Regions from separate parts of the Streptomyces sp. NPDC002564 genome, predicted to be linked through region 3. Evidence: riboswitches for the same ligand, from Rfam matches in the RefSeq annotation. Region 3 holds a riboswitch; each other region holds the start of a gene.
What was found. A riboswitch is a leader RNA that binds a small molecule or an ion and turns the genes downstream of it on or off. The one in region 3 is predicted to bind cyclic di-AMP.

Region 1 (7,335 bases), on a different contig from region 3:
GCGCATCTTCTTGAGAATGCGCCGAGCTGCGTACAGGCCTACGTACCCACCGCCTACTACGAGGATCCTGGGACGCTCCGTGGTGCTCATGCCATCGAGTATCCACCTGCCCGCCGGGGGTCGCTCGTGCGCCCCTTCACAAGCATGCGCACCCCCTCTGCTACACTTCGCCGCCCACGTGACCGAGGTCATGGTGACGGCGGGGAACCAGGACGGCACGCGAGTCGTTGTCCACCCCTCGTGAGCTGCGCTCCGAGGCCCCGCGGGGGACGGACCGGCCGGCCGCGCAACACGGGCGACACCCGCGCGAAGCGCTCCGGTCACACGCCGTGGAGGCCCCACGGACCCCGTTCGGGGGTCCCACGCCCCCGAACCTCGCCCATCGGGGCCCTTTTCCTTGTGAAGAACTTCACGAAGTTTTCCGACGGAGTGTCGCCGGAGGGCCTTTCGACCCCCCTGGCGACCGCTCAGACGCTACAGGACGCGCTCAGGCGTACCCCCTGGCGGGCCCGCGGCGGGCCCTCAGGCGAGGGACCAGCCGATGCCGTCGAGGATGTCGTGCTCGCTGACGACGACCTCCCGCGCGGCGACCCTGTCCATGATCGCGAGCAGCACGAGCGCGCCCGACGCGATGACGTCGACACGGCCCGGGTGCATCACCGGGATCGCGGCGCGCTCGGCGTGCGTGGCGTGCGTCAGCCGCTCCACGATGGCGCCGACCTGCTCGTAGGAGATCCGGGCGTGGTGGATCGCCCGCCAGTCGTAGGTGTCGAGGCCGAGCGCGATGGCCGCGATCGTGGTGACGGATCCGGCCAGGCCCACCAGGGTGCGCGCCTCCTTGAGCGGAACGGTCCGCTCGGCGAGGTCCAGGGCCGCCTCGATGTCCGTGCGGATGGCCTCCAGCTGCGCCTCGGTCGGCGGGTCGGTGACGACTCCGTCGCGTACGAGGTGGCGCTCGGTCATCCGCACGCAGCCGACGTCGACGGAGCGGGCCGCCGCCACCCGCTCCACGCCGACCACGAACTCCGTGGACCCGCCGCCGATGTCCACGACCAGGTACGGCGTGGCGAGGTCGGCGCGGCCGGTCAGCTCCTTGGTCGCCCCCGTGAAGGAGAACTCCGCCTCCTGGTCGCCGGTGATGACCTCCGGCTCGACGCCCAGGATGTCCAGGACGCCGCGGACGAACTCGTCGCGGTTCTCCGCGTCGCGCGAGGCGGAGGTGGCGACGAAGCGGACGCGCTCGGCGCCGTGCTCCTTGATGACCTCGGCGTACTCGCGGCAGGCCGCGAAGGTCCGCTCCAGCGCCTCGGGGGCGAGCCGCCCGGTCCGGTCGACGTCCTGCCCCAGGCGGACGATCCGCATCCGGCGGTCGAGGTCGACCAGCTCACCGGTGGCCGGATCGGCGTCGGCGACGAGCAGCCGGATGGAGTTGGTGCCGCAGTCGATGGCGGCGACGCGGGTCACGCGGCCCCCTCGGGGGCGCACGGCGTGACGCACGGGCCCTTGGCCCACCACTCGGGCAGCATCGCGAGGGCCTCGTCGCCCAGCGGGTTCACGCCGGGGCCCGCGGCCAGCGAGTGGCCGACCAGGACGTGCAGGCACTTCACGCGGTCCGGCATGCCGCCCGCGCTCGGGAAGCCCTCCAGGACCTCGATGGCGTCCCGGCGCCCGATGTAGTCCTCGTGCGCCTTGCGGTACGCGGCCGCCAGCTCCGGGTCCGTCTTCAGGCGCTCGGACATCTCCTTCATGACGCCGTTGGCCTCGAGGGTGCCGATCGCGGACGCGGCCCGCGGGCACGTCAGGTAGTACGTCGTGGGGAACGGCGTGCCGTCCGGGAGGCGCGGGGCGGTCTCGACGACGTCCGGCTGCCCGCAGGGGCAGCGGTGCGCGATGGCCCGCAGGCCGCGCGGCGGGCGGCCGAGCTGCTGCTTGAAGGCCTCGACGTCGGCGTCGGTCGGCTCGGTGCGCTCAGTGGTCGGCGGGGGCGTTTCCATGCCTGTCTTCCGTGTCCTTGGGTCAGTCGTCGGGTCGGTCGGCCTTGTCGACGCCGTCCCAGACGTTCGAGTACCAGGGGCGCGTCGCCGCCCCCTGGTCCGCGCGGCGGCTCTGCGCCGCCGCGGGGTCGATCACCGTGAAGCCGGTCTCGCCCGGCAGCACGTAGTGCAGGCGGTCCCGGATGCGGTGCTCCGCGTACGCGTCGTCCTGCCAGCGGGCCTTCTCGTCGCGCAGCTTCTCGACGTCGGCCCGGTGCTCGGCGCGCTGCCTGCGCAGGTCGTCGACCTCGGCGCGCTGCGACACGTACTGCCGCATCGGGTACGCGAGGGCGACCACGAGGGAGCAGAGCACCAGCGCGAGCAGGGCCGCGCGGCCGGTGAGCCGGGAGCGGCGCGCCTGGCGCTTGGTCTGGGAGCGGTAGACCCGCTCGGCGGTCTGCTCACCGAGCAGCCGCAGGCGGGTCGCCGTGGAGAACCGGTCCTTGGTCCCGGCCTTGGGCATGGTTCCGCCTCCCCAGAGCAGCGCGTATACGTACGTACGTCCCCGCACACGGTACGGGACCGGGTGCGGGGACGTAGGTAACTACGTGGCGCTAAGAGCTCAGCCCTTGAAGCGCGGGAAGGCGCTGCGGCCGGCGTAGACCGCGGCGTCGTCCAGGATCTCCTCGATGCGCAGGAGCTGGTTGTACTTGGCGACACGCTCGGAGCGGGCCGGGGCGCCGGTCTTGATCTGGCCGCAGTTGGTGGCGACGGCCAGGTCGGCGATGGTGACGTCCTCGGTCTCGCCGGAGCGGTGCGACATCATGCACTTGAAGCCGTTGCGCTGGGCCATCTCGACGGCGTCCAGGGTCTCGGTCAGCGAACCGATCTGGTTGACCTTGACGAGCAGGGCGTTGGCCGAGTTCTCCTCGATGCCGCGGGCCAGGCGCTCGGGGTTGGTGACGAACAGGTCGTCGCCGACGAGCTGCACCTTGTCGCCGAGCTTCTCGGTGATGACGTTCCAGCCGGCCCAGTCGTCCTCGAACAGCGGGTCCTCGATGGAGACGAGCGGGTACGAGGCGACGAGCTCCTCGTAGTACTCGGTCATCTCGGCGGCCGAGCGGGACTTGCCCTCGAACTCGTACGTGCCGTCCTTGTAGAACTCGGACGCGGCGACGTCGAGGGCGAGCGCGATCTGCTCGCCGGGGACGTAACCGGCCTGCTTGACGGCCTCGAGGATGAGGTCGAGGGCGGCGCGGTTGGAGTCCAGGTTCGGGGCGAAGCCGCCCTCGTCGCCCAGGCCGGTGGACAGGCCCTTGTCCTTCAGGACCTTCTTGAGGGTGTGGTAGACCTCGGTGCCCCAGCGCAGGGCCTCGGAGAAGGACTCCGCGCCGATCGGGGCGATCATGAACTCCTGGATGTCCACGTTCGAGTCGGCGTGCGACCCGCCGTTCAGGATGTTCATCATCGGGACGGGCAGCAGGTGCGCGTTCGGGCCGCCGAGGTAGCGGAACAGCGGCAGGTCGCTGGCCTCGGAGGCGGCGTGCGCGACGGCGAGGGAGACGCCGAGGATGGCGTTGGCGCCGAGCGAGCCCTTGTTGTCGGTGGCGTCCAGGTCGAACATGGCCTGGTCGATCAGGCGCTGCTCGGTGGCGTCGTAGCCGACGAGCTCCGGGCCGATCTGCTCGATGACGGCGAGGACGGCCTTCTCGACACCCTTGCCCTGGTAACGGTTGGGGTCACCGTCACGGAGTTCGATGGCCTCGAAGGCACCGGTGGAGGCACCGGACGGAACGGCGGCACGACCGGTGCTGCCGTCGTCGAGGCCGACCTCGACCTCGACCGTGGGGTTGCCTCGGGAGTCCAGGATTTCCCGGGCTACGACGACGTCGATGGACGGCACGAGCATCTCCTTCTGGGATGTGACGCATTTACGCGAGCCGCTTCGGCCCTGCGTCTCCTGAGCCTAACGGGCTCCGGGGCTTCGGCCAGCCGACCGCCCGTCCCGTGGGACGCGCGCGGGCCCAAATACCCGGGAAACAGGACGGAAGCCCGCGTTTCTACTGGCCGGTAGCTCGCTAGGGGCGAACAGCCGGTGCCCGGCCGCGGGCGGCACCGGACGCGGACATGGCCCCGCCCCGGTGCGTACGGGGGATACGCGCACCGGGGCGGGGAGCCCGTGGGGACGGGGCGGCCGTGCGTCCGCCGAGGCACGGCCGGGAGGGCCGGTCAGCCTCAGCTGAGGTGCAGCTGCTGGCCGGGGTAGATCATGTCGGCGTTGTCGATGATGTCGCCGTTGAGCTTGTAGACCTTGTGCCAGCCGCCCTTGACGTGCTTCGCCTCGGCGATCTTGGACAGGGTGTCGCCCGTCTTGACCTTGTACTCGCCGTCGCCCTTCTTGACCGTCTTGCCGGTCGGGGTCTCGACGGTCTTCTTGCTGTCGGTCTGCGGCGTGGGCTGCGGCTTCGGCGCGGCCTGCTCCTGCGGAGCCTGCTGCTGCGGAGCCTGCTGCGGCTGCGTCTGCTGCGGCTGCGGCTTGGTCTGCTCCTGCTGCGGGGCCTGCTCCTGCGAGCCGCCGCCACCGCCGGAGGCGTTGGAGAGGCCGGTGCCGCAGTTCGGCCAGGCGCCCTTGCCCTGACCGGCCAGGACCTTCTCGCCGATCTCGATCTGCTGGGCCTTGGAGGCCTTGTCGGCGGTCGGCGCGTACTTCGTGCCGCCGTAGGCGGACCAGGTGGACGGCGTGAACTGCAGACCGCCCTGGAAGCCGTTGCCCGTGTTGATCGACCAGTTGCCGCCGGACTCGCACTGGGCGACGGCGTCCCACTCGGAGGCGGTGGCCGCGCTGGCCGAGCCCGCCGCCATCAGCGGGGCGGCGACGGCGGCACCGGTGACGCCGACGAGCGTGGCGACACGGGTGGCCTTGGATGCGCGACGGTGCTTGCCCTTGCCGTTAAGCAGCATGAGTTGATCCCCTACACCGACGCCTGCGAGGTGAGCTGTCGGGTTCGGGCCGATGTGGTTGCCCGGTCGCGCTTCCTTGAGTGCGACTTCACCCCTAGCCGTTCCCGCCCGTCTCCCGGCCTCCCCGCCTTGCGGCTGGTGGCCCTTCAACGGACGGACCCGGCACAAACCTTGGGTCCCCCGCTCCTGCCTACGGCGCTCATGAGCGACGACTGTTCCCGTCCGGCCGTTGGCAGGATTCGGCGTACCGACCGGCGGGGCCCACCAGTGGCGAGCGGTCACGACCGTAGACACGCGCTCGCCGGAATTTCAAAGACGATCAGGGCTTCTGAGACCCATCTCTCACTCGCACCAAACGGGACATACGGCACGAAGTCCCCGGCCGACTCTTCGTCAACTTCCGTTACTTTTCGCCCAGATCGAGGCTCTGACCGGGGAGGATGAGGTCCGGGTCGCCCCCGACGGTCTTCTTGTTCGCGCTGTAGAGCCGGTGCCATCCGCCGTCGACCGCCAGGTCGTCCGCGATGACCGAGAGGTTGTCCCCGGAGCGCACCGTGTACGTCCCGTCGGCGACCTTCCCGGTGCGCTCCGCGCCGCGCGAGGCGTGCCGTCCGGAGCGGCCGTCCGCGCTCTCGCCCTCGTCCGCCCGGTCGCCGCGGTGGCGGCCGGAGGAGCCGTCGGAGGCGTCGCTCCCGCCGGTTCCCGCGGCCTCGCCGGCCTCGTCGGACCCGCCGGCGGGGTCGGCCGAGTCCTCGGGGTCCGGCGAAGTGGAGTCCTTCTCGCCGGACTTGTCGGAGTCGTCCTCGCCCCCGGCGTCGCCCTTGCCGCCCTTTTCGCCGGACTCGTCGTGATTCTTGTCTCCGGCGCCGTCGCCGGAGCCGGGCGTGTCGTCCGCGTCGCCGGACGGGTCCGCGGAGTCCGGGGCGTCACCGGACGGCTCGTCGGTCGCGCCGGACCCCTTGCCGTCCTTCCCGTCCTTGCCGCCCTTGCCGTCCTCGGAGCCCGTGGAGCCCTTCGTGCCCCCGGAGCCCTTCGCGTCCTTGCCGTCGGACCCCTCGGCGTCGCCGGACGGGTCCGAGGGCTGCGGGGTGACCGGGCCGCCCGGGTCCACGTCGGCCGCGGCGCCGCCGTCGGTGAGACCGGCGATCGGGGCGCAGCTCGGCCAGGCCTGCGGACCCTTGGCGTCGAGGATCTTCTCGGCGACGGCGATCTGCTGGGACTTGGAGGCCTGCTCGGCGCTCGGCGCGTACGCGAGGCCGCCGTATCTCTCCCACGTCTCCTGGGAGAGCTGGAGCCCTCCGTAGTACCCGCTGCCGGGGTTCGCGCTCCACGCGCCGCCGCTCTCGCACTCGGCCAGCTTGTCCCACGTGGTGGTGTCCGCGGCGCTGGCGCCGGTGGCGCCCAGCAGCGGGATGGCGATGGCGGATCCGGTGACTCCTGCCGCGACGATGAGGGCCGGGGCTTGGCGGGGGCGTCGGTGACGACCATGGCCGGAGAGCATGCGGTTGCCTTTCAGGAGACTGCTGCGACTACCGGGGCGCCGGGGGCGCCCAAGTCGTCGTGAACGTAGCCGCACTCGAACGCTTGTCACAAGTCGATGCAGCGGAGATCACGTGAAAGTCACATTCCTGACGGACCGTCACCGTGGGCTTCTCCGGGCACCGTCCTCTGTGCGGTCGTGAACTCCACGGGCAGGGTGCGCAGTCCACGCATGATCAGCCCACCACGCCAGCGCAAATCGGCCGGATCCCCCGCGAGTTGCAGGTCGGGAAGGCGGCGCAGCAGCGTCGCGAGCGCGGTCTGCCCCTCCAGGCGGGCCAGCGGGGCGCCCAGGCAGTAGTGGATTCCGTGCCCGTACCCGAGGTGCTGGTTGTCGGTGCGGGAGAGGTCCAGCGTGTCCGGCTCCGCGAACCGCGCGGGGTCGCGGTCGGCGGCGGCGAGCACGACGAGGACGGGGTCGCCCGCGGCGATGTCCTGGCCCCCGATCGTCAGCGCCTCGGTCGCGAACCGCCAGGTGGCGAGCTCGACCGGACCGTCGAAGCGGAGCAGCTCCTCCACGCCGGTCGCCAGCAGCGCGGTGTCGCCGGCCGCCAGCGCCCGCTGCAGCCGTTCGCGCTGCTCGGGGTGGGTGAGCAGGGCGTACGTGCCGTTCCCGATGAGGTTGACGGTGGTCTCGAAACCGGCGAAGAGCAGGATGAAGGCCATCGCCGCGGCCTCGTTCTCGGTGAGGTGCTCGCCGTGGTCGGAGGCGCGGATGAGGCCGGAGATCAGGTCGTCGCCCGGGTCAAGGCGCTTGCGGTGGATGAGCTCGGCGAGATAGCCCCGCATCTTCTTCACCGACCGTGCGACGCCGCCCCGCGGGCCGCCCCCGTGCCGGATCATCATGCCCGCCCAGTCGCGG
Region 2 (7,335 bases), on a different contig from region 3:
CGCGATGCCCTGCAGCTTCTTGGAGCCGACCAGGTCCTTGATCTTGGAGATGACCTTCTCGGGACCGACGGTGAAGGGCAGTTCGGTGACGACCAGGCCCTTGCGGCGCGCCGTCACGTTCTCCACGGAGACTGTCGCGCGGGTCTTGAAGGTGCCGCGGCCGGATTCGTAGGCGTCCTTGATGCCGTTCAGACCGACGATCCGGCCGCCCGTGGGCAGGTCGGGGCCCGGCACGTACTTCATCAGCGTCTCGAGGTCGGCCCCCGGGTGCTTGATGAGGTGGCGGGCGGCGGCGATGACCTCGCCGAGGTTGTGCGGGGGCATGTTCGTCGCCATGCCGACCGCGATGCCCGACGCGCCGTTGACCAGGAGGTTCGGGTAGGCGGCGGGGAGAGCGGTCGGCTCCGTCTCCTGGCCGTCGTAGTTCGGCTCGAAGTCGACGGTGTTCTCGTCGATCGACTCCGTCATCAGCGAGGTGGCGTCGGCCATCTTGCACTCGGTGTAGCGCATGGCGGCCGGCGGGTCGTCGTTGCCGAGCGAGCCGAAGTTGCCGTGGCCGTCGACCAGGGGCAGGCGCATCGAGAAGGGCTGGGCCATCCGCACCAGCGCGTCGTAGATCGACGCGTCGCCGTGCGGGTGCAACTTGCCCATGACCTCGCCGACGACGCGGGCACACTTCACATAGCCGCGGTCGGGGCGCAGGCCCATCTCGTTCATCTGGTAGACGATCCGGCGGTGGACGGGCTTCATGCCGTCGCGGGCGTCCGGCAGGGCGCGGGAGTAGATGACCGAATACGCGTACTCGAGGAAGGAGCCCTGCATCTCGTCGACGACGTCGATGTCGAGGATCTTCTCCTCGTACGAGTCGTCGGGCGGCGGGGTCTTCGTGCTGCGGCGGGCCATCGCTGCTGCGGCTCCTTCACCAACAAGTGCGGGATCTGACGCCGACCATTGTGGACTGTCCCACTGACAACGCCGACCACGACCCGTGTCGTGGCGTCGTCACACCCGACTACGCCGAGGGCGGACCGGGAACTTCGTCAGGTGTCCGCACGCTTGCATACAGTGGCAGGACCGACAGCGATGGCGCTGATCGAGTGTTCTGCTCCAGCGATGATCCTGCGATCGAAGGGACGTACATGCCCATGGGTCACACGGCCGCGGCCGAGGCCGGCTCCGGCGGCCTGACAGCGACCGAGCACCGGCTGGCCAACGGCCTGCGCGTGGTGCTCTCCGAGGACCACCTGACCCCGGTCGCCGCGGTCTGCCTCTGGTACGACGTCGGCTCCCGCCACGAGGTCAAGGGGCGAACCGGCCTCGCGCACCTCTTCGAGCACCTCATGTTCCAGGGCTCGAAGCAGGTGCACGGCAACGGCCACTTCGAGCTGGTCCAGGGCGCCGGCGGCTCGCTCAACGGCACGACGAGCTTCGAGCGCACCAACTACTTCGAGACGATGCCCGCCCACCAGTTGGAGCTGGCCCTGTGGCTCGAGGCCGACCGGATGGGCTCGCTGCTCTCCGCGCTCGACGACGAGTCCATGGAGAACCAGCGCGACGTCGTCAAGAACGAGCGCCGCCAGCGCTACGACAACGTCCCCTACGGCACGGCGTTCGAGCGGCTGACCGCCCTCTCGTACCCCGAGGGCCACCCGTACCACCACACGCCGATCGGCTCCATGGCCGACCTGGATGCGGCCACCCTGGAGGACGCGCGCGCGTTCTTCCGCACCTACTACGCGCCCAACAACGCCGTCCTCTCGGTCGTCGGCGACATCGACCCGGAGCAGACGCTCGCCTGGGTCGAGAAGTACTTCGGGTCGATCCCCGGGCACGACGGCAAGCAGCCCCCGCGCGACGGCTCCCTGCCCGAGCGCATCGGCGAGGAGCTGCGCGAGGTCGTCGAGGAGGAGGTCCCCGCGCGCGCCCTGATGGCCGCCTACCGCCTCCCTGAGGACGGCACGCGCGCGTGCGACGCGGCCGACCTGGCGCTGACCGTCCTCGGCAGCGGCGAGTCCTCCCGGCTCTACAACCGCCTCGTGCGCCGGGACCGCACCGCGGTCGCCGCCGGATTCGGGCTGCTGCGCCTCGCCGGGGCACCCTCGCTCGGCTGGCTCGACGTCAAGACGTCCGGCGACGTCGAGGTCCCGGTCATCGAGGCCGCGGTCGACGAGGAGCTGGCCCGCTTCGCCGCGGAGGGCCCCACTCCGGAGGAGATGGAGCGCGCCCAGGCACAGCTGGAGCGCGAGTGGCTCGACCGGCTCGGCACGGTCGCGGGCCGCGCCGACGAACTGTGCCGTTACGCCGTCCTGTTCGGCGACCCGCAGCTCGCCCTCACCGCGGTCCAGCGCGTCCTCGACATCACCGCCCAGGAGGTCCAGGAGGTCGCCGGGGCGCGCCTGCGCCCGGACAACCGCGCGGTGCTCGTGTACGAACCCGTGACCGCCGCCGACGAGGACGCGGCGGACGCAGAGGAAGAGGAGGCGGCGAAGTGACCGAGGCCGCGACGATGCAGTTCCACCCCATGCCCGAGGCCGGTACGGCCAAGCCCTGGGCGTTCCCGGCGCCCGGGCGCGGCACCCTGCCCAACGGCCTCACCGTGCTGCGCTGCGACCGCCCCGGCCAGCAGGTCGTCGCCGTCGAGATCCACCTCGAAGCGCCCCTGGACGCCGAGCCGGAGGGCCTCGACGGCGTCGCCACCATCATGGCGCGGGCCTTCAACGAGGGCACGGACAAGCACTCCGCCGAGGAGTTCGCCGCCGAGCTCGACCGCTGCGGCGCCACGCTCGACGCGCACGCCGACCACCCGGGCGTACGGGTCTCCCTGGAGGTCCCGGTCTCCCGGCTCGCCAAGGCGCTCGGCCTGCTCGCCGACGCCCTGCGCGCCCCCGCCTTCGCGGACAGCGAGATCGAGCGGCTCGTGCGCAACCGCCTGGACGAGATCCCGCACGAGGCCGCCAACCCGGCGCGCCGCGCCGCCAAGGAGCTCTCCCGGCAGCTGTTCCCGGCGACCTCGCGCATGTCGCGTCCGCGCCAGGGCACCGAGGAGACGGTCACGGCCATCGACTCGGCGGCCGTGCGCGCCTTCTACGAGAAGTACGTCCGGCCCGCCACGGCCACCCTCGTCGTGGTCGGCGACCTGACCGGCACCGACCTGGACGCCGTCCTCGCGGACACCGTCGGAGCCTGGACCGGCCCCGCGGGCGAGCCGCGCCCGGTGCCCCAGGTGACCGCCGACGACCGCGGCCGCATCGTCATCGTGGACCGCCCGGGAGCGGTCCAGACGCAGCTGCTCATCGGCCGCGTGGGCGCCGACCGGCACGACCGCGTGTGGCCGGCCCAGGTCCTCGGCACGTACTGCCTGGGCGGCACCCTCACGTCCCGTCTGGACCGCGTCCTGCGGGAGGAGAAGGGATACACCTACGGAGTACGGGCGTTCAGCCAGGTGCTGCGCTCGGCGCCGGACGGGACGGGCGCCGCGATGCTCGCCATCAGCGGCTCCGTGGACACCGAGTCCACCGGCCCGGCGCTCGACGACCTGTGGAAGGTGCTGCGCACCCTCGCGGCCGACGGCCTCACCGACGCCGAGCGCGACGTCGCCGTGCAGAACCTGGTGGGCGTGGCCCCCCTCAAGTACGAGATGGCGGCCTCCGTGGCGGCCACCCTCGCCGACCAGGTCGAGCAGAACCTGCCGGACGACTTCCAGGCGCAGCTGTACCGCCAGCTCGCCGCCACCGGCACCGTGGAGGCCACCGCGGCCGTCGTGAACGCCTTCCCGGAGGACCGTCTGGTGACGATCCTGGTCGGCGACGCCGCGCGGATCGAGGAGCCCGTCAGGGCGCTCGGCATCGGCGACGTGAGTGTGGTCACGGGCTGAGCCCCGCACGGCCCGGAGCGCACGAAGGGCTGAGGCACAGTCAGGACATATCAGGACCCCGGTGACCGCTTAGGTGGCCGGGGTCCTCATATGTCCGAATTCGTACGGACGTTGCCTGTTGTGCCTGTTGCGGTGTGGCGTGCGCTACAAAAGTCGCGTTCTGTTTGTCGATTGAAAGACGCCCCGTTTAGCGTCGGTCCGGCTGTTCGTCACGCAGTACGCCGCAGCCGCGGCACCGGACAGTCATCGCCGAGTCCCCGTACGGCGCGAGCCAGGGGAGCCGGGGACCCACATGTCCCCTGGGGTGAATCGGACACCTTGCCGCGAGGCGAGGGATCCGTAGGAGACCTTCCTGCTCCGAACCCGTCAGCTAACCCGGTAGGCGAGAGGGAAGGAAAGGAACACCCGCCACATGGCGTTCACCCGTGCCACCGGGAAGCACCGTCGTCCCAGCCGCATCACGCGTACCACCGCGAATGTCGCGGGCGTCGCAGCGCTCACCACCACCGGTGTCATCGGAGGCCTGGCCGCCCCGGCGCTCGCCGCCGCCGACGACGCGCCCCTCGAGCACACCGGCCTCACCCAGGCGATCTCCGTCGGCGACTCGCTCGCCGAGAGCATCGACGCGCAGGCCGCCGCGCAGCGCCAGGCCGCCGACGACGCCGCCGCGGCCAAGAAGGCCGAAGAGGCCGCCAAGAAGAAGGCGGCCGAGGAGAAGCGCAAGGCCGAGGCCGAGGCCAAGGCGAAGGCCAAGAAGGAGCGCGAGGCCAAGGAGCGCGCCGCCCGCGAGGCCGAGCGCAAGCGCCTCAACAGCTACGTCGCCCCGATCTCCGGCTCGTACGTCTCCACGGGCTACCAGACCGGCGGCGGCATGTGGTCCTCCGGCAGCCACACCGGCATCGACTTCCACGCCGCGTCCGGCACGACGGTCCACGCCGTCGGCTCCGGCACCGTCGTCGAGGCCGGCTGGGGCGGTGCCTACGGCAACAACGTGGTCATCAAGATGAACGACGGCACGTACACCCAGTACGGCCACATGTCGTCCCTGAGCGTCAGCGTCGGCCAGGCGGTCACCCCGGGCCAGCAGATAGGCCTGTCGGGCTCCACCGGCAACTCCAGCGGCCCGCACCTCCACTTCGAGGCCCGCACCGGCGAGCAGTACGGCTCGGACATCGACCCGGTCTCCTACCTGCGCTCGCACGGCGTCGGCGTCTGACCCGACGCGGACCCCGCAGCACCTCACCGAAAGCCCCGGTTCCCGGCGAACCGGGGCTTTCGCCGTGCCGCCGTTCTTGGCCAAAAGATATCCATGGATTCCGGTCCGCCGTCGGAAATTCCCGCGCTCTGCAATAGAGTCGCGGAACGAGTGTCGGTCGACCGCGTTTCGCGGGGATTAAGGCGGAGGTCCGGTCATGCGCATTCCCGCGCACTCGGTATGCACGGCCATCCGGGACGACATTGTCGCGGGCGTCTACGAAAGAGGCGGCCGGCTCACCGAGGAACTCCTCGCGCGGCGCTACGGGGTCTCGCGCGTCCCCGTCCGCGAGGCCCTGCGCACCCTGGAGGCCGAAGGGTTCGTCGTCACCCGCAGACACGCGGGCGCGTGCGTGGCCGAGCCGACCGAGCAGGAGGCCGCCGACCTCCTGGAGGTCAGGACGCTGCTGGAGCCGCTCGCCGCCGCCCGGGCCGCGCAGCGCCGCACGGACGCGCACCTCAAGGTCCTGCGCGGCCTGGTCAGGCTCGGCCAGGAGCGCTCCAGGAACGGCCGTGGGGAGGATCTGCGCCCCCTGGACGGCTGGTTCCACGAGACGCTCACCCAGGCGTCCGGCAGCCCCGGCCTCAGCGCGCTGCTCACCCAGCTCCGGCACAAGGTCGCCTGGATGTACGAGGTGGAGCCCCCGGCGGCGCCGGCCGAGACCTGGTCCGAGCACGCCGCGATCGTCGACGCGGTGACCCGCGGGGACGCGGACCGCGCCAGGACGCTCACCGCCGCGCACGCCGCGCGGACGGCGGCCGCCCACCGGCCGCGGCCCGCGCGCGGGGGCGGCCGTGTGAGGGATCCGCAACATGCCGTCAACACGGTGGGTCTCCGGAATTAACGACGACGCCGTATACAAAGAGAAGCAATTCGCCCCGGGCCTCTTCGGCGTGCTTTATGGGTGCGTTTCTCCGGCGTGCGCCCATTCCCGTCGAATGGCCCGTCGATCGGGCGTGGAATGTGCGCGCACAAACGTCGATGGGGTCGTCCGGAATTCCGGACGACCCCATCGAGGCACTGCTTTGTGAACGTGTCCCAGAAGGAACGTGTCCTAGACCGTCTCCGGCAGCTCCTCGAGCCCCTCCGAGACGAGCTTCGCCAGCCGGTCGAGAGCGGCGTCCGCGCCCTCGGCGTCGGAGGCGAGCACGATCTCCTCGCCGCCCTGGGCGCCCAGGCCGAGGACCGCCAGCATCGAGGCGGCGTTGACCGGGTTGCCGTCGGCCTTGGCGATCGTCACGGGGACGCCGGCGGCCGTGGCCGCACGGACGAAGATGGAGGCGGGTCGGGCGTGAAGGCCCTCGGCCCAGCCGACGTTGACGCGGCGCTCAGCCATGTGTTGCTGCCCTTCCAGGTGTCTCACACTTGTCTAGACCAGTGTCTCATGCCGTCACGGGTGCTCTGTCGGACATACGTCCTGCTCCCGGGCGTCTTTCGACCTGTCCCAGGGGGTGTCTCGGCCTCCGTGATCCACGGGGACCGCGGAGGCACCCCCTAGCCTGCCCCGGTCCCCGCGGGCGCGCGACCCGTACCCTGGCCCCATGCAGACCCCGTCGGATCAGCAGGATCGGCACGACTACCCCGCTCACTGGGAAGCCGACGTGGTGCTGCGCGACGGGGGGACCGCCCGGATCAGGCCCATCACGGCCGAGGACGCGGACCGCCTGGTCAGCTTCTACGAGCAGGTCTCGGACGAGTCGAAGTACTACCGCTTCTTCGCGCCCTACCCCCGGCTGTCCGCCAAGGACGTGCACCGCTTCACCCACCACGACCAGGTCGACCGGGTGGGCCTCGCGGTCACGGTGGGCGGCGAATTCATCGCCACCGTGCGCTACGACCGCATCGACGAGCGCGGCATGGCCGCCAGCGCCCCCGCCGACGAGGCCGAGGTCGCCTTCCTCGTGCAGGACGCCCACCAGGGCAGGGGAGTGGCCTCCACCCTCCTGGAGCACATCGCGGCCGTCGCCAGGGAGCGCGGCATCCGCCGCTTCGCCGCCGAGGTGCTGCCCGCCAACAGCAAGATGATCAAGGTGTTCACGGACGCGGGCTACCAGCAGAAGCGCAGCTTCGAGGACGGCGTCGTCCGCCTGGAGTTCGACCTGGAGCCCACCGACCGCTCGCTCGCCGTGCAGCGCGCCCGCGAACAGCGCGCCGAGGGGCGGTCCGTGCAGCGCCTCCTGACGCCCGGCTCGGTCGCGGTGATCGG
Region 3 (7,335 bases):
TTCCTTGCGCTCGTAGAAGCGGACGCCGCCGACGACCTTGTAGGGCAGGCCGACGCGGATGAAGATCTCTTCGAAGACACGGGACTGCGCGTTCGTCCGGTAGAAGATCGCCACGTCGCCGGCCTTGGCGTCGCCCGCGTCGGTGAGGCGGTCGATCTCGTCGGCGACGAACTGGGCCTCGTCGTGCTCGGTGTCGGCGACGTACCCCGTGATGCGGGCGCCCTCGCCCTGGTTGGTCCACAGGTTCTTGGGGCGGCGGCTCTCGTTCCGCTCGATCACCGCGTTCGCCGCGGTCAGGATCGTCTGCGTCGAGCGGTAGTTCTGCTCCAGGAGGATCGTCGTCGCGTCGGTGTAGTCCTCCTCGAACTGGAGGATGTTGCGGATGGTCGCGCCGCGGAAGGCGTAGATCGACTGGTCCGCGTCACCCACCACGCACAGCTCGGCCGGTTCGCCGTGTGCGGCGGTGTCGCGGCCCTCGCCGCCCGAGGGGCCGACCAGCTCGCGCACCAGGGCGTACTGGGCGTGGTTGGTGTCCTGGTACTCGTCGACCATGACGTGCCGGAAGCGGCGGCGGTAGTGCTCGGCGACGTCCGGGAAGGCGCGCAGCAGGTGGACCGTCGTCATGATCAGGTCGTCGAAGTCCAGGGCGTTCGCCTCGCGGAGGCGGGACTGGTACATCGCGTAGGCCTGGGCGAGGGTCTTCTCGAAGCCGTCGGCCGCCTGGCCCGCGAAGTCCTCCTCGTCGATGAGCTCGTTCTTCAGGTTCGAGATCTTGGCGCTGAAGGACTTCGGGGGGAACTTCTTCGGGTCGAGGTCCAGGTCGCGGCAGACCAGGGCCATCAGGCGCTTGGAGTCGGCGGCGTCGTAGATCGAGAAGGAGGACGTGAAGCCCAGCTTCTTGTACTCGCGGCGCAGGATGCGGACGCAGGCACTGTGGAAGGTCGACACCCACATCGCGTTCGCCCGGGGGCCGACGAGGTGCTCGACGCGCTCCTTCATCTCGCCCGCGGCCTTGTTGGTGAAGGTGATCGCGAGGATCTGGCCGGGGTGCGCACCGCGCTCGGCGAGGAGGTACGCGATGCGGTGGGTGAGGACCCGGGTCTTGCCGGATCCCGCGCCGGCGACGATGAGCAGCGGGGAACCGGCGTGCACCACGGCCGCGCGCTGGTTCTCGTTCAGCCCGTCGAGGAGGGTCGCCGGGTCGATGACCGGGCGCGGGGCACCGTCGCGGTAGTGCGCGTCCCGGGTCATGGGCGCGTCGAACTTCCCGTCGAACAAGTCGTCCGGAATGGGCTCCGGAGTGTTGTCCTCGGGCGGCGGCGGGGGCTCTTCGTCCGTGGCCCGGGAAGGCTGCAAGTCCGCCAGGAAGCTGTCATCAAAGAGGCTGCTCATCGCCTCCCGAGTCTAGGCGGCCCCACTGACAACCCGCTGCGGGTTCCGGTCAGAGGGTCTTCCCTACCCGGTGCCCGCGGACGCTCACGCTCCGCTACGGCGTGCCGTGTACGCGTCAGAGACCTCGCAAAGTCACGAAAATGTATCGGGCATACCGAACATCAGCCTTCACACGGAGCACACGAGTTGGCTAGCGTGCTGCGCGGGCTGCTCGTTCCCCCACCGGCGAACCCCGCCGGGACCGGGCCGCCCCCGCCGAGTCCGACGTGTTCGGAGCCGGGGACCCACCAAGACCTTGGGGTGAATCGGTCCCGTACGCAGTACGGAACCGTAGGGCAACCTTCCGTAGCATCCGCCCGAACCCGACAGCTAACCCGGTAGGCGGTCTACGGAAGGAGTCGCCTCCTTGGCGTCGCACCGCAAGCCGCGGAACCGGACGGCCTCACTGCGCACGGCCCCCGCCCTCGGCATCACGACGGCAGCCCTCACCTCCGTCGCCCTCCTGTCGCAGAGCGCGCAGGCCGCGCCCTCCGCGCCGACGAAGCCCAGCCTCGAAGAGGTCCAGAAGAAGGTCGACGAGCTCTACCAGCAGGCGGGTGTCGCCACCCAGAAGTACAACGCGGCCAAGGAGCGCACCGACAAGCAGCGCAAGAAGGTCGACCGCCTGCTCGACGACGTGGCCGAGCGCACCGACGACCTCAACGACGCGCGCAAGGAGCTCGGTTCCTTCGCCGCCGCGCAGTACCGCACCGGTGCCGTCTCCGAGACGGCCACGATGATGCTCGCCGAAGACCCGCAGGGCTACTTCGACCAGAACCACTTGGCGGACCGGCTCACCACCCGCCAGAAGAAGGCGGTCGACGACTACCAGACGCAGCAGGCGTCGGCGACCGAGCAGCGCAGGAAGGCCGCGAAGAGCCTCGAGACGCTGACCGACTCCCGGGACGACCTCAGGACGAGCAAGCACACCGTCCAGAAGAAGCTGGGCGACGCCCGTGAGCTGCTGTCGAAGCTGACCGCCGAGGAGAAGGCGCGGCTGGCGGAGATCGAGCGGAAGAAGAAGCAGGAGGCCAGGCGCAAGGCCGAGAAGCTGGCGCGCGAGCAGGCCGCCGAGGCGGAGCGCGAGCGCAAGGCGGAGGAGGCGGCCGAGCGCGAGAAGGAGAAGGACGCGGGCCAGGGCTCCGGATCGGACTCCGGATCAGGTTCCGGATCAGGTTCCGGTACGGGTGCGGGCACCGGCTCGGGGAGCACGGACGGCGGCTACGCCACCAAGGCCGCCAAGGTCATCGACTTCGCGGAGGCCCAGATCGGCAAGCCGTACGTCTGGGGCGCGACCGGCCCCGACTCGTACGACTGCTCCGGGCTCACCCAGGACGCGTGGAAGGCGGCGGGCATCACCCTGCCGCGCACGACGTGGGACCAGGTGAAGGTCGGCACGACCGTGAAGACGGCGGACGCCAGGCCCGGCGACCTGGTCTTCTTCTACGACGACATCAGTCACGTCGGGATCTACATCGGCGACGGCAAGATGATCCACGCGCCGAAGCCGGGCGCGAACGTCCGCGTCGAGTCGATCTACTACATGCCGATCCACAGCGTGGTGCGCCCCGCGTAACGCCGCGGGCCCGCGAACCCGGCTTCCGGTCCCTCTACGCGCGCGTGGCCCGCATCCTCCCGGGGATGCGGGCCACGCGCGTGTGCCGCCGGGGAACCCGGCCGCGGACGTCTCAGGTCCAGAGCACGGCGATGAAGATGTTCGCGACGGTCAGCAGGCCGACCGCGCCGAACAGCGCCTTGTCGACCTTCTCCTCGTCCCGCTTCACGTAGACCAGCCCGAGGATCACGATCAGCACGGCCATCTTGATGCCGATCTTGACGTTGTTGACCGTGTTGTCGTCGGCCTGGTTGAGGCCCACCAGGGCCACGCCGGTGACGAGCATCACCAGCGCGCCGTGCAGCATCGCGGGGGTGAAGCGGGCGGTTCCCTGACCCATCTGCTTCACCTGGGTCAGGAAGCCGCCCAGCAGCGAGGCGATGCCGATGATGTGCAGGCCGACGAAGAGATGGATGAGTAGGTCCATGGGGCCGGAGCCTAGCCGGGGCCCCCGTCGTGCCCGGCGGCGCCCCCTTACCACCGCGGCCCGGCGACCGCGCCGCCATCGGGCCATCGGTCGCAGTCGGCCGGCGGAAGGATCCCACCCCGCGACGACACGGTCGCAGCCGGTCACGAATCCGCCCACTTCCGTTAATGGTGCGCAATCCCTCTCCAACCCGTGACGCCCAGGTTTAGCGTCCTCCACCAGGTGTCCGACTCCCCACCGCCGTCCGGCCCAGGACGGCTGTCGGGCACCACCGCCGAGAAACCCGGCGGCGGCCCGCTCCCCCTGTGCGGGCTGCCGCCGGCCACGTGCAGGACACGTAAGGAGCCCCACTTCGTGGCAGCACACCGCAAGCCCGGCCGGCGTCCGCTCAGCGGCGGCACGGCCCGCACCGCCCTCACCCTCGCGCTCGCCGGTGCCGCGTCGGCGACCGCGTTCGACGGCACGGGTCACGCGGACCCCCGGCTCAGCCCCGCGGAGGTGAAGTCCAAGGTCGACGCCCTCTACCGCGAGGCCGAGCGGGCGACCGAGAAGTACAACGGCGCGAAGGAGAGGTCCGAGAAGGCCGAGAAGTCGCTCGGCGAACTGCGCGACGAGGCCGCCCGCAAGGAGGACAAGCTCAACAAGGCCCGCGCGAGCCTGGGTTCCTTCGCGGCGGCGCAGTACCGCACCGGCGGCATCGACCCCTCCGTGCAGCTCGCGCTCTCCTCCGACCCGGACCGGTTCCTGGAGCGCGCCTCGCGCGCCGACCGGGCCGGCAGCAGGCAGGCCGCGGCCGTCGGCGGCGTCCGCCGGCAGATGCGGGAGATGGACCGGCTGCGCGGCGAGGCCGACGCCCGGCTCACGGGCCTGCGCGCACGCCAGGCCGAGCTGAGGAAGCACAAGAAGACGATCAACGGAAAGCTCGGCGAGGCCAAGCGGCTGCTGTCCGAGCTCACCGCCGACGAGCGCGCCGACCTCGCGGGCCGGGAGGACGGCCGTGCCGCCCGCTCCAGCGCCCGCGCCGCCGCCCCGGGCCACGCCGAAGCCCCCAACGCCCGTGCCGCGTCCGCCGTCTCCTACGCCTACAAGGCGCTCGGCAGCCCCTACGTCTGGGGCGCCACCGGCCCGAACGCCTTCGACTGCTCCGGACTCACCCAGGCCGCCTACCGCGCGGCGGGCGTCTCCCTGCCCCGCACCACCTACGCGCAGATCAACGCGGGCGAGCGCGTCCCCCGCTCCCAACTGCGCCCCGGCGACCTGGTGTTCTTCTACTCCGGCATCAGCCACGTCGGCCTCTACGTCGGCAACGGCCAGATGATCCACGCCCCCAACCCGAGCGCCCCGGTGCGGCTCGCCCCGATCGACCAGATGCCGTTCGCGGGGGCCGCCCGCGTGGCGTGACCCGGAACGGCGCGCGCCCGTCTGCGACCTGCACGCCGGCCCCCGCAATCCCCACGGCGACCTGCACGGCGGCCCCAGTAATGTCGGGTCCATGCCTACCCGTACGCTGCCTCCGCCGCCGCCTCCCGCGTACCTGCGCACCTGGCCGGACCGGCAGGCGCTGCTCACGGACCGCGGGCTGGCGCTCGGGGAACTGCGCAGGCGTCATCTGGGGCTGCACCGGCTGCTGTTGCTGTGGCTGTGCGGCCTCGGCGGCGTCATCGGCTGGGCCCTGCTGGTCCTGCCGATCCGGTTCATCGACGACAAGGACCCCAGCGGCTTCCTGCTCGGCCCGATCCTGATGGTCCTCGGCCTCGCGGTGCTGGCCCCCTCGGTGATCGGCGTGGCCCTCGGCATCCGGCACGACCGGCGGCTGCGCCGACTGACCGACGCCTGGGCCGCCTTGGACAGCCACCCCGCGTCCGACGCCCGGCTGCGCTCCCCCGCCCTCAGCCTCGTCTGGCTGCTCTCGTCCCTGGCCGTGTGCACGCTCGGCCTGTGGGCGTCCTTCGCGGCGGCCGCGTACGCCGAACCGGGCCGCGACACCTACGCCGACGTCATCCTCGGCATGGGCGCCGGTCTCGTCCTGTGGCTGACGGGCCTGCTCGGCGGGGCGAAGGCCGTCGGCCACTACCGCTGGGCGCTGCGCAGGCTGGGCCCGGCGGCGCCGACGGCCACCGCCGCGCGCGGCTGACGGCCGGTCGGCGACTCGCGGCCGGTCAGACCAGCCGGCGCGCCGTCGCCCACCGCGTCAGCTCGTGGCGGTTGGACAGCTGGAGCTTGCGCAGGACCGCCGAGACGTGCGACTCGACCGTCTTCACGGAGATGAAGAGCTGCTTGGCGATCTCCTTGTACGCGTACCCCCGCGCGATGAGCCGCAGGACCTCGCGCTCGCGCTGGGTGAGCCGGTCCAGGTCCTCGTCGACCGGGGGCGCGTCGGTGGAGGCGAAGGCGTCCAGGACGAACCCGGCCAGGCGCGGCGAGAACACCGCGTCGCCGTCCTGCACCCGGAAGATCGAGTCCACCAGGTCGGTGCCGGTGATGGTCTTGGTGACATAGCCGCGGGCGCCGCCCCGGATGACACCGATGACGTCCTCGGCGGCGTCGGACACGGAAAGGGCGAGGAAGCGCACCGGGCTCTGCGCGTCGGACATCAACGGCGCGCAGCGACGCAGCACTTCCACCCCGCCGCCGCCCGGCAGGTGCACGTCCAGGAGGACGACCTCGGGGCGGGTGGCCGTGATGACGGTGACCGCCTGGTCGACGTCGGCGGCCTCGCCGACGACCTCGACGCCGGTGACGTCGGTCCGGCCGATCTCCGCCTGCACTCCGGTACGGAACATCCGGTGGTCGTCGACGAGGACGACCCGCACCCGACGCCCGTCCGCACCGCCGCTCTCGTCCGCCCCGGTCGGCTCGGTGGGCCCGCTCGCCCCGGTCGCGTCGCTCATGTCGTCGCCGTCCTCTCCATCTCCAGCTCGACTTCCGTACCGCCGCCGGGCACCGCGCGCAGTCGCGCCGTGCCGCCGTTGCGCTGCATGCGGCCGATGATCGATTCTCGTACGCCCATGCGATCGTCCGGCACGGAGTCCAGATCGAAGCCGGGACCTCGGTCCCGGACGGACACGAACACCGTCTCCCCCTCGACTTCGGCGAAGACCTGCACCGCGCCGCCCTCGCCACCGTACTTGGCGGCGTTCACCATCGCTTCCCTCGCGGCCTGCATCTGTGCGGTCAGCCGCTCGTCGAGCGGGCAGTCGCCGACCACGACGACCTCGATGGGGACGCCGTGCTTGTCCTCCACCTCGGCGGCGCTGCGGCGGACCGCCTCGGCGAGGGTGTCGGGCTCCTCGTCCTCGTCCTTGCCGGTGCCTTCGGGGTTGTAGAGCCAGGCCCGCAGGTCGCGCTCCTGGGCCCGGGCCAGGCGGCGCACCTCGCCGGCGCTCTCCGCGTTGCGCTGGATCAGGGTCAGGGTGTGCAGCACCGAGTCGTGCACGTGGGCGGCGACCTCGGCCCGCTCCTGGGCGCGGATGCGCATGAGCCGCTCCTCGGAGAGGTCCTGCATCATGCGCACGAGATAGGGGCCGGCGAGCAGCGCGATGCCGACGAGCACGGCGAGCGCGGCCTGCAGGACGGCGCCCAGGTGCGCGGCGGAGCCCTGCAGCACGAAGACGCCCGACACCCCGGCGCCGACCAGGAGCACGCCGGCCGCCGACCGGGCGAGGGTCACGGTGCGCCTGCGGCGGCCGACGGCCATCCAGCGGGCCCTGCGGGCATTGTCCGCCTGGCGCCAGACGAGGGCGACGCCGGCGGCGACGAGCAGGGTGGGGAAGACATAGGCCTTGGTCGACCCGTCCAGATCCACGTTGCCGACGAAGACCATGGCGACGACGACCATCGCGAGGAGCGCGACGAGCTGTCC
Region 4 (7,335 bases), on a different contig from region 3:
CGTTCCGCTGGCTGGACCGGGTGGCACCGGGCCCCTGGCGGAATCTCCTCTTCTGCTTCTCCTGGGGGGCCTGCGCCGCCGCGCTCGTCGCGATCGTCGCGAACAGCTTCGCGATCCGCTGGATAGCGACGGCCACCGCGGACCCGGGCAGCGCCGACACCCTCGGCGCGACCGTGATCGCCCCGGTCGTCGAGGAGAGCGCGAAGGCCGCGGCCGTGCTGCTCGTCTTCCTCTTCCGCAGACGGGACTTCACCGGCCTCGTCGACGGCGTCGTCATAGCCGGGGTGACCGCGACCGGGTTCGCGTTCACCGAGAACATCCTCTATCTGGGCAACGCCTTCGTCACCGACCAGCTCAGCCGCGAGAGCGGCCTGGCCTCGGTGACGGCCGCGACCTTCTTCGTGCGCGTCGTCATGTCGCCCTTCGCGCACCCGCTGTTCACGGTCCTGACCGGCATCGGCTTCGGCATCGCCGCCGCGCTGTCGGCCGACCGCCACCTGCTGCGCCGCGTGCTGCTGCCGGTCACCGGGCTGCTCCTCGCGATGGGCATGCACGCGCTGTGGAACGGCTCGGCGGTCTTCGGGCAGTACGGCTTCTTCACCGTGTACGCCCTGTTCATGCTCCCGGTGTTCGGGCTGCTGACCTGGCTCGCCGTCTGGACCCGGCAGCGCGAGCTGCGCACGATCCGCGCCGAGCTCCCCGTCTACACGGCGGCCGGCTGGCTCACCCCGCCCGAGCCGTACGCGCTGGGCTCGATGCGGGCCCGCGCGCTGGCCCGCGACTACGCGTCGTACACCTGGGGCAAGGAGGCGGCCCGCACGGTCGCGGAGTACCAGGCGTACGCGACGTCGCTGGCCTTCCTGCGGCACCGGGGCCGCCGCGGCCGGGCGGGCGCCGACTTCGTCGTCCGCGAGCGGGAGCTGCTCGACCTGCTCTGGGAGCGCCGCGAGCCGGCCAGGCCCGCCCTCGCGTACGCGGCGGGCGCGACCGCCCCGGCCGCACGCCCCGTGCCGTATCCGGCCTACGGCCACCCGCCGTACGGCCACCCGCCCCACGGCCCGGCTCCCCACCCGTACGGGCAGGCCCCCTACGGTCCCTCGTACGGGCAGCCGCAGCCGTACGCGGCCTACGGCTACCCGGCGTACGACCCCTACCGCTAGCGCACCGGGCGTTACGCGGAGGCCGCCGTCAGCCGTCCCAGCTCCGCGTCGGTCAGTTCCAGGTCCGCCACCGCGAGGAGCGCGGGCAGCTGCTCGACCGTGCGGGCGGAGGCGATCGGCGCCGCCACGGTGGGCCGGGCCGCGAGCCAGGCCAGGGCCACCGTCGCCACCTGGGCGCCGCGCCCCTCGGCGATCTCGTCGAGCGCGGCGAGCACCCGGTCGCCGCGCTCGCTGCCCACGTACTCCTCGACGCGGCCGCTGCGCGCGCTCTCGACCTGCGCGCCGGGGCGGTACTTGCCGGTGAGGAAGCCGGACGCGAGCGCGAAGTAGGGGACGGCCGCGAGGCCGGAGCGGGAGGCGACCTCCTGCAGCGGGCCCTCGTAGGTGGCGCGGGAGACCAGGTTGTAGTGCGGCTGCAGCGCGACGTAGCGCGCGAGGCCCTCGCGGTCGGAGAAGTCGAGGGACTCCTGGAGACGCTCGGGGCTGATGTTGGAGGCGGCGATGGCGCGCACCTTGCCGGCCCGCACCAGCTCGTCGAGCGCGCCGATGATCTCCTCGACCGGCACCGACGGGTCGTCGAAGTGCGTGTAGTAGAGGTCGATGTAGTCGGTGCCCAGGCGCCGCAGGGAGGCGTCGGCCGCGCCCTTGACGGTGGCGGCGGACAGGCCCTTGTACTCGGGGTGCGAGCCGACCTTCGTGGCGACGACGACGTCGGCGCGGTTGCCGCGCTCGGCCAGCCACTGGCCGATCAGGGTCTCGGACTCGCCGCCCCGGTTGCCCTCGACCCAGGCCGAGTAGGCGTCGGCGGTGTCGATGAAGTTGCCGCCCGCCGCGGTGTAGGCGTCGAGGACGGCGAAGGACGCCGCCCGGTCGGCGGTCCAGCCGAAGACGTTGCCGCCCAGGGAGAGCGGGAAGACCTCGAGGTCGGATGCGCCGAGTGTGCGAAGAGAAGTCATACGTTCCGCAACACCCGCGGCGGAAGGGGAATTCCGCGCTGCGGAGCGGAATCCCGTGGTGCGGGGCGGAGTTCCGGCGGGGCCGCGGAGCCTCAGCTCCGCGGCGGGACCGTCCGGCTCAGGGGTTGAGGCCCTTGCCCTGCAGCCAGCCCAGGGGGTCGATGCCGGCGCCGCCGGGCGTGTGGACCTCCATGTGCAGGTGCGGCCCGGTGACGTTGCCGGTCGCGCCGACGCGGCCGATGACGTCGCCCGTGGAGACCTTCTGGCCCGCGCTGACGTTGAGCGAGGACTGGTGGCAGTACCAGATCTCCGTGCCGTCCTCGAGTTCGAGCACGGTGCGGTAGCCGTACGCGCCCGCCCAGCCGGCCTCCTTGACGGTGCCGGTGTGCACGGCCTTGAGCGGGGTGCCGGTGGGCGCCGCGAAGTCCAGGCCGGTGTGGTGCCCGGAGGACCACATGGAGCCGGCGTCGCCGAAGTGCGAGGTGAGGGTGTACGAGGAGGTGGGGATGACGTAGCTCTTGGCGAGCTTGGCCAGGCGCTCGGCCTCCGCCTTCGCCTTCTTGGCCTCTTCTTCCTTCTTCTTCTTGGCGGCGGCCTTGGCCTCCGCCTCCTTCTCGGCCGCCTTCTGCTGGGCGGCGGCGTCCTCGGCGGCCTTCTTGACGGCGGCGTCCTCGGCGGCGGCCCGCACGGCGGCGTCGGCCTGGTGCTGCTGGTTCTCGGCCTGCTCCATGATGCGGGCGCGCAGGGCCTCGCCCGCGCCGGTGGTGCCCTGCTCGGCGTCGGCGGCGCTGACACCGGCGGCGGTGAGCGGGGCCGCGGCGGTCACCGCGGTGGTGTCCGAGGCGTGGTCGTCGGACATCAACGAGCCCACGCCCGGCAGGGACTTGGCCTCCGGCAGCGAGTCCGCGACGGCGGAGACGCCCGGCAGGTCGGGCATCGAGATGGAGACCGGCGGCTTGCCGTCCTGCGCGGTGGCGATGCCGCCCGCGCCGACGGCGGCTATGACACCCACGCCGAGGACGGTGGAGCTGCGGGCGAGCCCGCCCCCGCCCTTCTTGTGCACACGGTGCCTGCCGCGGACGGGACGGACGGAATCCTCGGTGGGGTTCCACTCCTCGAAAGAGCCCTCGTCGTACGCACCGAAGTCGTCGTCATTCGATGGGTACACGGCTTGGGGGGCAGGCCGGTTGGACGCCACTGGGGCGCACTCCTTTCCTTCCTTCTCGCCTACCGGGTTAGCTGACGGGTTCGGAGCAGGAAGGTCTCCTACGAACATCCGGCACGGAGGCACAGATGCCCGATTCACCCCAAGTTGGTGGTTCCCCGGCTCCCTTGCGGGATTAGGCGCGTGCGCACGGAGCCGCCTCTAGTGACGGCTGGGACGACCGCGCTGCGTTATCGAACGTTAATAGACAGCGCCTCCGTATTCCAAGCCGTTCCGGTTGATCGTTAACGCTCATCGGGCGTACACAACGGGACACGGAGGTGCGGACCGGGGCGAGTCGACCCCGCGTCCTCAAACACCGGAACTCCACATTCCCTTGACAGTGCGTCAGATGTTATGCGGAGTGGTGTACGTCAGTCACCGGCGGTGACGTCCGGATCCCCGGCGACCGGCCTGCGCACCGCGAGCAGCGCCATGTCGTCCGTCATGCCGCCCCCGGTGTGCCGCCGCACCTCCTGCGCGAGCGCGGCGAGCAGCGCGTGCGGACCGCCGCGGCCCGGGAAGATGCGCCCGCCGAGCCGGGCCGCCGGATCGTAGAAGGCGCCCGCCTCGTCCCGCGCCTCCGACAGGCCGTCCGTGTAGAAGAGCAGCAGCGCGCCGGGCGGGAAGTCCGACTCGTCCGCCCGGTCCGGCCAGACCCCCAGGTCGCCCATACCGAGCGGCAGCGCGGGCTCGGTCGCCGACAGGACGCACAGCCGCCCGTCGCCGCGCAGCAGCAGGGGCGCCGGGTGCCCGCGGTTGATCAGCCGCACCGTGCCCTCGCCGTGCCGGATCTCGGCGAGCACGGCGGTGGTGAACCCCTCGAACGCGTCGAGGCCGTCGCGCCGGGTGCCCTCGCGGGCCAGCGCCCGCTCCAGGCGCTGCGCCACGGCCTCCAGGGTGGCTTCCTGCTCGGCGGCCTCCCGGAAGGCGCCGATGACGACGGCGACCGCCGCGACGGCGCCCATGCCCTTGCCGCGCACGTCGCCGACGATGAGCCGTACGCCGTGCGGGGTGTCCTGCACCGCGTACAGGTCGCCCCCGATGAACGCGTCGGCCTGCGCCGCCTCGTAGCGTGCCGCGATGTCCAGGCCGCCGATGCGCGGGTCCGGTTCGGGCAGCACGGCGCGCTGGGTGGCCTCGGAGATGGAGCGGGCGATGGCGAGCCGGTCGTTGCCGCGCCGCACGACGCGGTTGATGACGATCGCGAGGGCGGCGACGGTCACCACGGTGATGACCTCGGTGACGGCCTCGACGTGGCTGCTGACGGAGTTGCCGTAGTGCAGGAAGAGGACCGCGCCGGTGGCCGCGGCGCCGGTCAGGACGGTGTTCAGCCGCGAGTAGAAGGGGGCGGCGATCAGCGGGGCCGCCGCGAAGAGGGGGGCCGCGGTGAAGTCGGGCGGTGTCGACGCGTCGTAGATGACGCCGAGGACGAGCAGCAGGAGCGGCAGGGCACGCACGAAGGCCCGTTCGTGCGGGGTGGTCCCTGCGTCGTCGGTTCCTCCTCGCTGCCCCACCGCTTGTCTCCCGCCGGCTCCGCGCCCATGACCGCGCTCCATCCAGGGTTCCCGGAGCGGGGGGAGGCTGCGACCTGGTGTGGGCCGACCGGGTTACGGCCGGGAAAACACCCGAGGCCGGGAAGCTGATGCTTCCCGGCCTCGGGCCTTCAGTAGCGGGGACAGGATTTGAACCTGCGACCTCTGGGTTATGAGCCCAGCGAGCTACCGAGCTGCTCCACCCCGCGTCGGTGAACACAACACTACGCCATCGGAAGGGGTGCGTCGAACCACTTCAGGCGTTGTCGGCGTGCGTGAGGGTCTCCCAGGCCACGAAGAGGTCGTCCGTGCCCTCGGGCCGCCGCTGCTCGGTGTACCTCTCGGTCTCCGGCATCGCCAGCTTCAGCCGCCCCCGCAGGTGGTTCAGGCCGACCTCGGTGTCGGGCCCCATGTCGCGCTGCACCTTGCCGCCGCACAGCCAGCCCGGTGCCGCGGCGCCCAGCTGGTACTTGGCGTGGAACTCGAAGGCGGCCCGCAGCCGGTCCTTGACCTCGCCGTACAGGTCGACGCCCTGGTGCCAGGCGGTCTCCGCCATGTGCGAGGTGGCGGCCAGCGAGTAGCTGGCGTGCTTGAAGTTGCGGCAGGTCTCCTGCGAGAGCCCGTCGGCGTAGGTGCCCTGCCCGAACCAGTACTTCTTCAGCTCGGCCGCGGTGTCGATGCCGCTGCCCTTCGGGGAGACCGGGAGCTTGCCGTCCGACTCCAGGTAGAAGTAGGCGGGCACCCGCGCCCTGAAGTGCTGCACGGCCTTCTCGAAGGTGGGGTGGTCGTCGAGGAAGACGGCCATGGACATGGTGGCGTCGGCCATCACCAGGTCCCAGTTGCCGTTGCGCTCGACGGAGCCGTCCTTCACCTGGGGCAGGTAGGCGTTGCGCAGCATCCGTTCGAAGCGCAGCAGTTGTCCGTCGCTCCAGCCGTCGTACGTGTAGCGCACGGCCTCGGCGGCGCGGGCCCAGGAGGAGGCGGCCCAGGCGGTCTGCAGCCCGGCGTTGTCCTCGGTGTGCCGGGTGATCACCTTCGACCAGGCGTCCATGATCTGCACGGCCTTCTCGGCGTGCGCGCGCTCGCCGGTGATGTTCCAGAGCAGCGCCTGGGTGTACGCGGCCAGGGCGTCCTCGCGCTCCTCGACACAGCCCCGTCCCGGGCGGGTGTCGGGCGGGCACTCCACGACGGCGTAGGGCTTCGCCCGGTAGCCGGCGGCCGCGTACTTGCTCCGCCGCATCTGCTCGTACGCCGTCGTCCAGGGCTGTTCGCGGGCCCGGACGTGTGCGCGGACCCGGTCGAGCTGCTCCTTGCCGACGAGTACGCCCGGGTGCTCGAAGGCCAGGTCGAGCGGGCGGGCCGCGGCCGTGCGGGTGCCCTGACCGCCGGTGCCGCCGCCTCCGCAGGCCGCGGCGAGGGCGACGAGGAGGGGCGCGAGGAGCAGCACGAGGACGCGCCTCCTCCTGCCCTGTACGGCTGCGGCCATGCTGCACCTCCATCTCCCCCCTGCCTCCCCCCACCCTGTCCCGCCCCCACCCCGACCGCACGACCAAACTGCTCCGTTCGGACGCCGGAGGGACGGGTTGGGGGGGTGCGGTCGGGGGGTACGGGGACGCCCGGGGCGCCGAAGGCGCCGTCAAGCGGCGCGGCGACGGCCCGGGGCGCCGAAGGTGCCGTCAAGGGGCGCGGGGAACTGCGCGACCAGCCACAACAAACCCGCAGCCGCCCCCCCCTCCCCCGGAGGGCACACGCACCGGCGCCCCGCCGAGCCGAAGCAAGGCGGGACGACACGGCACGGGACGCCGAACCCCCGTAAACCCCCGGAGGGATTACGCCGCGGTGGTCAGACCGTCCCGCCCCTCCGGCTCCACCACCCGCTCCCGGCCCCGGCCCCGGTCCCGGTCCCGGTCCCGGATGAGGACGACCGCGAGCACCGCCGCCACGAGCACCCCCACCGCCCCGCCCCAGAAGCTCGCGGACATCGCCCGCGTGAAGGCCTCCCGCGCCGCCACGGCCAGCGCACCGTCGCCGGAGGCGGCCGACAGCGCCAGCGCGTCGGAGACCGAGTGGGCGGCCCCCGCGGGGGCGGAATCGGGCATCGCCCCCGCATAGGTCCGGGAGAGCACCGCCCCGAGGACGGCGACCCCGAGCGCCGCCCCGGCCTGCTGGACGGTGTCGTTGAGGGCGGACCCGACCCCCGCGTGCTCCCCGGGCACCGCGCTCATCAGCGCGGCCGTCGCCGCCGGCATCGCCAGACCGCCGCCGACGCCGATCAGGACCATCGCCGCGGAGAGCATGCCGAACCCGGCGTCGGAGGGCAGGGAGGCGAGCGCGGCGAACCCCGCGGCGATGACGGTCAGCCCGGCCGCGGTCATCGGGCGGTTGCCGATCCGGTTGCCGAGCGTCGCGCCGATCCCGTTGAAGGCGAGCGTGGCGACGGCCATCGGGGCGAAGGCGAGGCCGGTCCTGGCCGGCGAGTA

Region 1: another riboswitch for cyclic di-AMP. It lies ahead of ACFYXE_RS32310 (transglycosylase family protein); the one in region 3 lies ahead of ACFYXE_RS01570 (NlpC/P60 family protein).
Region 2: another riboswitch for cyclic di-AMP. It lies ahead of ACFYXE_RS25995 (M23 family metallopeptidase); the one in region 3 lies ahead of ACFYXE_RS01570 (NlpC/P60 family protein).
Region 4: another riboswitch for cyclic di-AMP. It lies ahead of ACFYXE_RS18690 (M23 family metallopeptidase); the one in region 3 lies ahead of ACFYXE_RS01570 (NlpC/P60 family protein).

What each region holds. Positions count from the first base shown of each region.
Region 1 covers NZ_JBIARE010000012.1:93,273-100,607, forward strand. Annotated here, with positions in the region: gene ACFYXE_RS32285 (NAD(P)/FAD-dependent oxidoreductase) at 1-90, opposite strand, end outside; gene ACFYXE_RS32290 (exopolyphosphatase) at 523-1,464, opposite strand; gene ACFYXE_RS32295 (DUF501 domain-containing protein) at 1,461-1,994, opposite strand; gene ACFYXE_RS32300 (septum formation initiator family protein) at 2,017-2,496, opposite strand; gene eno (phosphopyruvate hydratase) at 2,596-3,876, opposite strand; gene ACFYXE_RS32310 (transglycosylase family protein) at 4,209-4,934, opposite strand; cyclic di-AMP (ydaO/yuaA leader) riboswitch at 4,939-5,142, opposite strand; gene ACFYXE_RS32315 (transglycosylase family protein) at 5,338-6,435, opposite strand; gene ACFYXE_RS32320 (cytochrome P450) at 6,555-7,335, opposite strand, start outside.
Region 2 covers NZ_JBIARE010000007.1:415,942-423,276, reverse strand. Annotated here, with positions in the region: gene ACFYXE_RS26010 (DNA topoisomerase (ATP-hydrolyzing) subunit A) at 1-903, opposite strand, end outside; gene ACFYXE_RS26005 (M16 family metallopeptidase) at 1,140-2,492, shown strand; gene ACFYXE_RS26000 (M16 family metallopeptidase) at 2,489-3,874, shown strand; cyclic di-AMP (ydaO/yuaA leader) riboswitch at 4,112-4,274, shown strand; gene ACFYXE_RS25995 (M23 family metallopeptidase) at 4,287-5,090, shown strand; gene ACFYXE_RS25990 (GntR family transcriptional regulator) at 5,287-5,973, shown strand; gene ACFYXE_RS25985 (HPr family phosphocarrier protein) at 6,184-6,465, opposite strand; gene ACFYXE_RS25980 (GNAT family N-acetyltransferase) at 6,671-7,335, shown strand, end outside.
Region 3 covers NZ_JBIARE010000001.1:309,413-316,747, reverse strand. Annotated here, with positions in the region: gene pcrA (DNA helicase PcrA) at 1-1,392, opposite strand, end outside; cyclic di-AMP (ydaO/yuaA leader) riboswitch at 1,636-1,792, shown strand; gene ACFYXE_RS01570 (NlpC/P60 family protein) at 1,799-3,007, shown strand; gene ACFYXE_RS01565 (hypothetical protein) at 3,120-3,473, opposite strand; gene ACFYXE_RS01560 (NlpC/P60 family protein) at 3,828-4,874, shown strand; gene ACFYXE_RS01555 (hypothetical protein) at 4,966-5,607, shown strand; gene ACFYXE_RS01550 (response regulator transcription factor) at 5,633-6,364, opposite strand; gene ACFYXE_RS01545 (PspC domain-containing protein) at 6,361-7,335, opposite strand, start outside.
Region 4 covers NZ_JBIARE010000004.1:734,661-741,995, reverse strand. Annotated here, with positions in the region: gene ACFYXE_RS18700 (PrsW family intramembrane metalloprotease) at 1-1,160, shown strand, start outside; gene ACFYXE_RS18695 (aldo/keto reductase) at 1,172-2,116, opposite strand; gene ACFYXE_RS18690 (M23 family metallopeptidase) at 2,235-3,314, opposite strand; cyclic di-AMP (ydaO/yuaA leader) riboswitch at 3,326-3,473, opposite strand; gene ACFYXE_RS18685 (PP2C family protein-serine/threonine phosphatase) at 3,695-4,879, opposite strand; tRNA gene ACFYXE_RS18680 (tRNA-Met) at 4,991-5,064, opposite strand; gene ACFYXE_RS18675 (alginate lyase family protein) at 5,112-6,341, opposite strand; gene ACFYXE_RS18670 (MFS transporter) at 6,685-7,335, opposite strand, start outside.